Regions from separate parts of the Brevibacillus sp. AG162 genome, predicted to be linked through region 1. Evidence: riboswitches for the same ligand, from Rfam matches in the RefSeq annotation. Region 1 holds a riboswitch; each other region holds the start of a gene.

What was found. A riboswitch is a leader RNA that binds a small molecule or an ion and turns the genes downstream of it on or off. The one in region 1 is predicted to bind cyclic di-GMP.
Region 2: it holds a riboswitch for cyclic di-GMP, as region 1 does, so the genes downstream of both, FB479_RS09625 (GNAT family N-acetyltransferase) here and FB479_RS14610 (methyl-accepting chemotaxis protein) in region 1, are expected to answer to the same signal.
Region 3: it holds a riboswitch for cyclic di-GMP, as region 1 does, so the genes downstream of both, yfmT (benzaldehyde dehydrogenase) here and FB479_RS14610 (methyl-accepting chemotaxis protein) in region 1, are expected to answer to the same signal.

What each region holds. Positions count from the first base shown of each region.
Region 1 covers NZ_VFNO01000004.1:163,990-167,269, forward strand. The annotation lists gene FB479_RS14605 (formate--tetrahydrofolate ligase) at 1-1,038, shown strand, start outside; cyclic di-GMP riboswitch class I at 1,178-1,276, shown strand; gene FB479_RS14610 (methyl-accepting chemotaxis protein) at 1,350-3,280, shown strand, end outside.
Region 2 covers NZ_VFNO01000002.1:995,212-998,491, reverse strand. The annotation lists gene FB479_RS09630 (methyl-accepting chemotaxis protein) at 1-1,189, opposite strand, end outside; gene FB479_RS09625 (GNAT family N-acetyltransferase) at 1,193-1,747, opposite strand; cyclic di-GMP riboswitch class I at 1,941-2,024, opposite strand; gene FB479_RS09620 (hypothetical protein) at 2,216-2,401, shown strand; gene FB479_RS09615 (DNA alkylation repair protein) at 2,526-3,233, shown strand.
Region 3 covers NZ_VFNO01000005.1:246,388-249,667, reverse strand. The annotation lists gene FB479_RS17440 (hypothetical protein) at 1-309, shown strand, start outside; gene FB479_RS17435 (methyl-accepting chemotaxis protein) at 334-1,278, shown strand; cyclic di-GMP riboswitch class I at 1,455-1,540, shown strand; gene yfmT (benzaldehyde dehydrogenase) at 1,627-3,084, shown strand; gene FB479_RS17425 (methyl-accepting chemotaxis protein) at 3,115-3,280, shown strand, end outside.

The sequences.
Region 1 (3,280 bases):
AATCTGGCAGACTTGCGCGAGCGGTTGAACCATATCATTATTGGCTACGATTTCGATGATCAGCCTGTACGGGCAGAAGAAATCAATGCGGTTGATGCGATGTGCGTTCTCTTGAAGGAAGCGATCAAGCCCAATCTCGTACAGACAATCGAAGGAACTCCGGTCATTATTCACGGCGGACCTTTTGCCAATATCGCGCATGGGTGCAGCAGCGTGATCGGAACCAAGATGGCCTTGAAGCTGGCGGATTACGTCGTAACAGAGGCGGGCTTCGGTGCGGATTTAGGAGCGGAGAAGTTTTTTGACATCAAGTGCAGAAAAGCAGGCCTCACACCATCGGCTGCTGTCGTGGTCATTACGGTTCGCTCCTTGAAATTCAACGGCGGGGTAAAAGTACCTGACCTGGCAGCGGAGAACTTGTCTGCTCTGGAAAAAGGCTTCGAAAACGTCAAGCGCCATCTGGAAAATCTGCAGAAGTTCGGTGTGCCAGCAGTGGTGGCCATCAATCATTTTGCGACGGATACGCAGGCAGAGATCGATGCCGTTATTGCGCTGTGCCAAGCGGCCGGAGCCGAAGCGGCGCTCTCTAAAGTGTGGGCAGAAGGAGGAGCTGGCGGTGTCGAGCTGGCTGAAAAAGTGACGCGTGCAGCAGAGCGGCCTTCCTCCTTCCGATTCTTGTATGAGGAGAACCTCAGCATTAGAGACAAGATTGAGACAGTAGTAAAAGAAGTGTACCGTGGATCAGGAGTTGTCTTTTCGCCGCTTGCATTGAAAACGATGCAAAAGGTAGAAGAAATGGGCATGTCCCATCTGCCTGTATGCATGGCGAAAACACCATACTCCTTTACGGACCGCGCTGATCTGTTGGGAGCACCTGTTGACTTCACGATTCAAGTGAGTGAAGTGCGCATATCGGCAGGAGCTGGTTTTATCGTCGCACTGACCGGAAGCTTGGTTACAATGCCAGGCCTCCCGAAAAAGCCGGCTGCTGAATCGCTGTATGTAGATGAGAATGGACACGTGATCGGATTGAGCTGATCAAGAGAATATACAAGAGAGCTGACACCTGTTTCCGGGTCGTCAGCTTTTTTTAAAAAATTTGTGGTTTATAACAGAGAAAATATGGGAAAAGAACGATGAGATTGAAAAAGTGTGGACTAAAACTAAAAACAACAAGGAATGACAAAGGCAAACCTGTTGAAAGGCAGGGACGCAAAGCCACGGGTCTAAAGTCGAGGATCTATGATTTTCGCACTAGGACAGCCGGGTTGCCGTACCGTAGTCATGATCGGCTGTCGGTAGGCAGTCTTTTTTTTGTTGAAAGGAAGAGAAGGGAGAAGTGGTAGTGTATGAAAAATAGTTTGAAGAATAAGCTAATTATCATTTTGTGCCTGCTTTTGCTTGTTAGTTTGGGCATGGTATGCGGTGCAAGCTATTGGAGTGCTTCGAAGCTGTTGGCAGACAGTCTTGACAAAGAAGCTGAGCTGGCCGCAAGTAATCTCTCCATTCGTATCGACAGTTTCTTTCAAGAAAAAATCGGAGTTGTAAAAACGATAGGAGGATTGATCTCCGCGGATAACAATTTCGATCATGACCTGAAGTTGATTCAAGAAGCGCAAAAGGAAAATCCTGAGTTTGAGACCTTCTTCTTTTCGTATGATTTAAGCGGAACGAAAGTGATCAATTTCAAAGGAGAAGTGACCAATCCATCGGACCGACCACACTTTCAGGAAGCTGGCAAAGGGGAAGGAAAGGTAATCGTTTCCGAGCCAGTGGTTTCGAAACGGACGGGGAATAACATTGTGACGATTATCGTTCCCCTGATGAAGGACAATCGTCAATACGGTTATGTCGGATCAACCATTCCGATCAATGAAATTCAACAAAAGGTGTCTCAAGAGAAGTTCGGGCAAAGCGGTTACGCCTTTTTAGTTAGTAAAACAGGGACTTTTATCTATCACCCGACGAGTGAGTACATTCTGAAGGAATCGATTCTCAACCTGGGTTTTCTTGAGCTTCAAACAGCATTTGAAGACATCAAGAACGGAACTCATGGAGTCACTCAATACCAATACGAGCAAATACCTCAATTTGTTTCCTATGCACCTACCAGTCTGAATTGGGGCGTATACATCACGGCACCGATAGCAGAGCTGCATGCTCCCGTAGATGCGCTGTCGCTTCAATTGATGATCATTTCCCTCATCGTGTTGGCTGTTGGGGTAGTCCTGGTTTATTTCTTGGCTGTACGCATGGTGAAACCAATTGAGCGTCTGAATCAAGCGGTAAACATAGTGGCTCAGGGGAATTTGGCTGAGACAGTTACGGTGGAAGGGAAAGACGAGATTGCCGTTCTGTCCCGTGACTTTAACCAAACCGTATCGCACTTGAAAAATTTGATCGAAGACGTATCTCTGTCGTCTGATCAAGTACAGCGTTTTAGTCAGGAAGTATCCGAAGGTATTAAACAAGCGACGGAAAACATCAACCAAATCGGCTTGTCTATTGGACAGATTTCTGAGGGAGTAGAGGCACAGGCAGCCAGCTCGCAGGAAGTCGCATTGTCGATGACTGACATGGCAGCAGGCATCGTGAAAATCGCGGAGACGTCTGCACATGTTTCAGAGGCTGCCCAGATAGCAACAGAGCAGGCAGAACAAGGAACTGCTGTGGTAGAGCAGGCAGTTCGCCAGATGGGAAGCATTGGCGAGGGAACATCGAAGGCGACAGTAGCAATCGAGCAGCTCAACAATCGCTCCAAAGAAATCGAAGGCATTCTCGATACCATCAGTCAGTTGACCTCGCAAATCAACCTGCTAGCCTTAAACGCTTCGATTGAGGCAGCACGTGCTGGCGAGCATGGACGTGGGTTTGCTGTAGTTGCCGGAGAGGTGAAAAAGCTGGCGAACCAATCCGAGGAGTCCGCATCCAAAATCGCGATGCTGATCGGGGAAATCCAGCAAGATACCCGTCACGCGGTAGAGGTCATGACCGAGGGCAACGAAAACGCACAGCAAGGTATTCAACTGGTCGAAGAGGTTCGCGAAATCTTCGGGTACATTTTAGAATCTTCCCGTAACGTTGCTGCGCACATTTTGGAAGTATCTGCAGCATCTGAACAAATGTCAGCAGGCTCTGAGCAGGTAAGTGCTTCTGTGGATGAAATGCATAACATTGCCAAACATGCTTCACTCGACGCACAAACAGTGGCAAGGGCAACCGAAGAGCAGCTTCAAGCCATCCAGGAAATTGGTCAGTCTGTCGAGCGTTTGAACGCAGT
Region 2 (3,280 bases), on a different contig from region 1:
TTTTCTCAAAAGAAGTCTGGGACTCAGAAATCATATCCGATACGAGCTTCATTTTTTCGCGAATGGTCATGAGCAGGCTCGAGATCGACTCGGAGGATAGCTTGGAGGATTCAGCCAGCTTGCGTACTTCATCTGCTACGACAGCAAATCCTCGGCCGTGTTCGCCTGCGCGAGACGCTTCAATCGTGGCATTGAGTGCCAACAGATTGGTTTGTGCAGAAATCTCGGAAATGGTTTGAATAATCTTCCCAATCGATTCGGTTTCTTTATTGAGCTCTTGAATCAGCTGGTTCGTGCCTTGGATGTCCTTGATGAATCGTTCAAAGTCATTGCCGATGTTGCCAATGCGTTTTCCGCTCTCGCTAGTGGCTTCTTTGGTCGATTCTACGTACTCATGCATCTCTGTAACAGAGCGGGTCATATCCTCAACTTGCAGATTCGTCGAGCTCATTTCCCGACGCAGCTCGTCCGTATTGCTGGTCTGGACCGTAAAGGACTCCATAATGTCTTGCAGGGAAGCGACGGTTTCGACAGCGCGAACATTTACACCGTCCGTCACCTTGTTCAAATTCTCTTGATAGTCTTGCATAGAGGTGAGTGATTCATTGATCTGATCCAGAACACGTTGCAACGATTCCTTCGAGGCAATCGCTTCTTGCTTTTGTTGTTCACTTTCCTCTTGCAGCTTGTTATTGAATACAGCATGCATCATGCTCGTGACAGAGACGAAGCAGAAGGTAAGCAGGAAGTACATCAGATCAAGATTGCTTGTCGAATGGAAAATCGTTTCTCTCTGTGTCAGGAAGTAGTAAGAGACAATACCCAATGTCGATACAATCGTTAAAATATTGATGAGTCGGTCTTGATAAATCCCCATGACTGCTACAAAGAACATAATGGTCATGATATTGATCATATGCGGGTCCAGTCCAACTATGATGAACATAAAGATCCCGATTACGGCGAAGTTGAAAAACTTCATAAAGGGCGCTGCTTTTTCACGGAAATTCGGGCGATTGGAGATGTAAGTAAAAGGTGCCAGCACGCCATACAAAATACCTAGCACCGTGAAAACGAATGTGTACGGTACGCCTAGAAAGAGGTTTAAGACTTGAACAACCGTAATAATACTTGCGAATACGATTACGACCCAATTGTTTCTTCTTCTCAATAGATCAATGTTATCCATTTTTTACCCACCTACCTCGACTTTTACTTGGTTGGATGACGACGAATTGTACCAGGAATATTTCGGATCGTGCTTATTGTCATAGACATCTTTTAGATGAAAGAGGGTCGGAATGGCGTCGGCCCCTTTGTAAAAGACGATATCTTTGGTCTGAGTCGCCTTTACTTGATATTTCTTGTTGATGAACTTAAAAAAGGTCGGATCAGCTACCCCGATTGCGTGGGTATAACCATGCTTTTCAGCGTAATCTATCATCAGGCAAATTCCTTTTTGCCCCAGTTGTCCGCGGTATTTCGGCAAAACAGCGAGACTGTCTACCTCCATTACTTTCATATCTTCTGTAACAACATCCTGAAAAAGTGATTTCATATAAGCACTTGATTTGGAAAAGGGCGTCATTTCAAATGTTCCGCCTGCTTCACCATCTTCGGCAATTAAGAGGAACTGAGCGGAGCCTTCTTTCGCGTACTCCATCTCGAAGCCCATGCTGGTCCATACTGTTTCTTTGATTTCATGAAATTTAGCTAACTCTTGTACGGTTTCTACTTGTTTGTACATAACTTCTCCACTCCATCATTTTCTCTGATTGAACTATGTTGTGTATGTTTGTCGTCTCAAAAGTTATGTGTTTCCATCCGTTACGAAAATGAAAATGCTTTCATCCTCCTTTCAAAAAAGTAAACACAAAAAAAGGCCGTTCCATCGAAATGGAACAACCGAAGCTACCAACATCAAAAAATGGTCACAAGATGATGGCAACCCGGCTATCATGGTCAAAGACTGTAGACCCGTGGTTTTGCGTCGCCACCTTTCGATGACTTTGCCTTTTGCATTATTTAGCAAAATTTGTAAAGTTGTGTCGAAATTTGCTAGATATAATCTAGCAAAATATAAGCCAAAAGATGTATCTTTGTCAAGTTTTGGTAGGGAAAAGAAACTAATTGTTCATAAAGTATTTCCCGAAAATCACCCGTAACAAAAATTTTCCAACTATCCGATAACTAGAAGGAATAGGAGGGGATTTTTATGAAGGAAGTAAAAGTGATTCAATTTTACTTTTCCGGAGGCGGTGAAACGATTAGCGTCGAAACGACGGAACCGGAAGAGATCATTCAAATGGTCGCTAATCAAAACGACGGATGGCTTCAGTATGATGATGTTGTCATCAACGTCAGAAATGTTTCGTATATCAAAGTACGCAATAAGGCGTAAGGATAGGAAAAGAGCGTCAAGCTCCAACACGAAAAAGCTCTCCTTTGAATGTGGAGGGCTTTTTCGTGTTGGAGGTAGCGCTGCTGGTTATCCTATTAAATAGAAGAAAAAGGAGGGTGGCAAGATGACGTTGGAAGAAGTCATGCAGAAGCTCGAAGCGATGGGGACAGAACAGACGAAAAAAACGTTATTGCGGCATGGGGCGAAAGAGCCTTTGTTTGGCGTGCGAATCGGTGATATGAAAAAGCTGGTCAAGGAGGTAAAGCGTGATCAGCAGCTCGTTCAGGCGCTATACGATACGGGAAACTACGACGCCATGTACTTGGCCGGATTGACGGTTGACCCGAAGAGCATGACAAAAGAGCGACTGCAGGCTTGGGTCCAGGAAGCGTCTTGGTACGCCCCCGCCGAATATACGGTTGCGAGTGTAGCCGCTGAGAGCCATTTTGCCATGGAGTTGGCACGGGAATGGATCGAGTCAAAGGAAGAGATGGTAGCCACATGTGGGTGGAATACGTATTCGAACTACTTGTCGATTACTCCCGATGAACAGCTAGATAAAGAAGAAATCAAACGGCTCCTCATGAGAGTGAAGGAGACGATTCACCAGGAACAAAATCGCGTTCGGTACACCATGAATCAATTCGTTATTTCAGTAGGCGCGTATGTACCGGAACTTCATCAGGAAGCGTTGGAAGTGGCCGCAGCGATTGGCAAAGTACATGTGGACGTTGGACAGACAGCGTGCAAGGTTCCGTTGGCTACGGAGTATATCAAAAAGATAGAGGAACGAGGGAGTGTCGGAAAAAAGAAAAAGACATGCATCTGCTAGTCGGGCATTTTTCTCGTTCATTTGGCGTATATTTCTAAGGTGCTTTT
Region 3 (3,280 bases), on a different contig from region 1:
ACGACAGCTACGCTCGAGCGTACGGCCTACCAGATGATTCTGGAGGGCGGACGTGTATACAGCGAGTTAAGTCGCCTGAAAACAGAATATCCAGAAGTGGAGCAAATGCTTCGTGCCAACGATTTTCACGATAAACTGGAGCGCTATGCTTTGGAAATGCAGCAGTATTTGCAGGCGAAGCATTTTGAGCGTAAAGACGTGGAGCTCTTGGAGGGTCACTATTATTTCTTGGAAAACTTGCTGAGCTTGGCGAAACAACATCCGGGAATAATCGAGTCCCGCGTATATAGCCGCCGAAGTGACAATTGATGGGTACAAAGGAGAGGGAAGCGGATGTTTTGGAAAAAAGACAAAGGCCTGGCAGAAAAAGAGACAGCAGCGACGACAGTGGCAACTCCCGCAACCACAATGGCAGGACAGCAAGACGCTTGGAAACATGAGCTTCGCGGTGTTTACGAACAGATGGGTGCGATCCTCACTTCGAACCAAGCGGTGAATGCCGAATCCGATCAAATGGTGAGATTAGTGGCGAGGATGAAGCGTGTCGTAGATAATATCCAGGCCATTAACGAGCGGGATGATGAATCTGCGAGCCAGTTGTCCGTTCGAGGAGAGCGCCTGACAAACATCTGTAAACAATCGGTAGCGCGTGCAGATGAAGGCAAGAAGGCGATGACGGACGTTGTGGAAGTCATGAGCCTGCTCGACAAAGAATCGGTCCATACGTCCAAGTCCATGAGCCGCTTGGAAGAGCGCTCTTCGGAAATTACGAGTATCGTCAAGGTAATCAGCGACATTGCCAATCAAACCAACCTTCTCGCTTTGAATGCAGCGATAGAAGCTGCCCGTGCGGGTGAACAAGGCCGAGGCTTTGCTGTCGTAGCAGATGAAGTACGGAAGCTGGCCGAGATGACAGCGAACTCGACCAAGACGATTGCAGAATTGATCGGCAAGATTCAGGAAGAAACAAAAGAAGCGTTGTCCAACAGTGAAAAAAGCAGCAGTGCAATCAAAAATGGACTTTCTATCAGCAAGGATGCTGCAGAGAAGACGGATCAGATCGTGAACGCTTTCCAGGCGCTGAACGTCGAAGTGTCAGGTGTGATGGAAATCATCGCGCAGCAAAAGCGATTTGCTGACGATGTGTCCCAGCAGGTAAATGATGCAAAAGGCTTGCTGGACGAGCTGAATGAAGGCTTGACCAAGCACGTGAGGGACGCCAACGCGGTAGAGCAAATGCTCGCGACGGGCGTAAAGGATGTCAAAAAGTTATTGTGATCATAAAGAAAAAGAATCAGGAGTCCGTATCCAAGCGATGCGGACTTTTTGGTATTTGCTCACGTTGTTTCATTGAAATTTTACATATTCCCGTTTGACTATTAGGAATAGAGTACTATAATCAAAGTAGTATTCTCCATATCTTTCCTTTTTTCGACAAAATCATATCGGCATTCGCTATGAATGGGCAAACCCATTGAAAAGTGGGGACGCAAAGCCACGGGCCTAATGTACACGTTACGATGGCAGCCGGGTTGCCGACTAGCAGTGTATTTTGCTGTTTTAGTTTTACGGCTCCTTTCATGCGAATGGAGCCTATTTAACTTTACAAAAGGGAGAGGTTAAAGCATGTCAATCCTTCAAACACTGGACAAGCAGTACATCAATGGGGAGTGGCGCGACGGACTTGGCGCGAAGACATTGCAAGATATCAACCCTTACAACGGGGAAGTCATCGCAGAATTCAAAATGGCAAATCTGGAGGATATCGACGCGGCTTACAAGGCGGCAGCCAACGCGAAAAAAGAGTGGGATGAAGTGAATGCCTATACCAAATCCCGAATGTTGGAGCGTGCTGTTCACTATATCGAAGAGCATGAAGAGGAAATCATTCAGATCATCATTCGTGAATTGGGTGGAACCCGTCTGAAGGCGTTTTTTGAGATCGGGCTTGTGAAGGATATTATTCGCGAGGCGGCTACGTTCCCGGTACGCATGGAAGGAAAAATTCTTCCTTCTCCCGTAGACGGAAAAGAAAATCGTTTGTATCGGATTCCCGCAGGAGTTGTCGGCGTCATCAGTCCGTTTAACTTTCCGTTCTATTTGTCGATGAAGTCCGTAGCTCCAGCTCTTGGCGCGGGCAACGGTGTCGTCCTCAAACCACATGAGCACACGCCAATCACGGGTGGGACTCTCATCGCGAAAATTTTTGAAGAAGTAGGTCTGCCCAAAGGCTTGATCAACGTCGTGGTGACGGATATTGCAGAAATTGGCGATGGTTTTGTCTCCCACCCGATTCCGCGGATCCTTTCGTTTACAGGCTCTAGCCAAGTAGGTAGCCATATCGCGCAAGTGGCAGCGAAGCATTTCAAAAAGGCGATTTTGGAGCTGGGCGGCAATAGTGCACTGATCGTTTTGGAGGATGCGGATCTCCAGTATGCCGTCAATGCAGCGGTATTCAGCCGCTTTACTCACCAAGGTCAGATTTGCATGTCGGCTAACCGAGTACTGGTTCACCAAGATGTATACGATAAATTCCTCGATCTGTATGTGGAAAAAGTATCTGGACTCAAGGTAGGCGACCCAAATGATCCAGACACAGTAATCGGTCCGTTGATCAATCAACGGCAAGTCACTAACCTGATGGCTACGATCGATGAGGCGATACGCGAAGGAGCCGTTCCTGCACTGAAAGGGGAAGTAAAAGGCAACGTGGTCGAGCCTATCGTTTTGACAGGCGTGACCACAGACATGTCGATTGCCGGAAAAGAGCTGTTTGGTCCTGCTGTTTGCATCATGTCGTTTGCTTCCGAGGAAGAAGCGATTCGCATGGCGAACGAGACCCCATTTGGATTGTCCGGGGCGATTCATACGCGCGATCTGGAGAGAGGTGCCCAGATGGCCAAACGAATTGAGACCGGCATGATTCACATCAATGATGGGACGATCAATGACGAGCCAATTGTGGCGTTCGGCGGTGAAAAGCATTCCGGGTTGGGACGTTTGAATGGTCAATGGAGCTTAGAAGAGTTTACTACGCTGAAATGGATTTCGGTTCAACATAAAAAGCGCCAATTTCCATACTAATGCCAGCAAAATATAGAGGTGAAGAGGGTCATGAACGGATACGAAGAATGGAACGAAACAGAAGCTTCCGAAAAGGGGAAAAACGCAGAACTGCTCGAGGCTTTCATCAAGGTTGCCCCTTATTTAAATGATTTGCTCACCGATGACATTACCATTGGGGTCTACGACACGGAAAAGCTATTGCGCAATGTGCCTG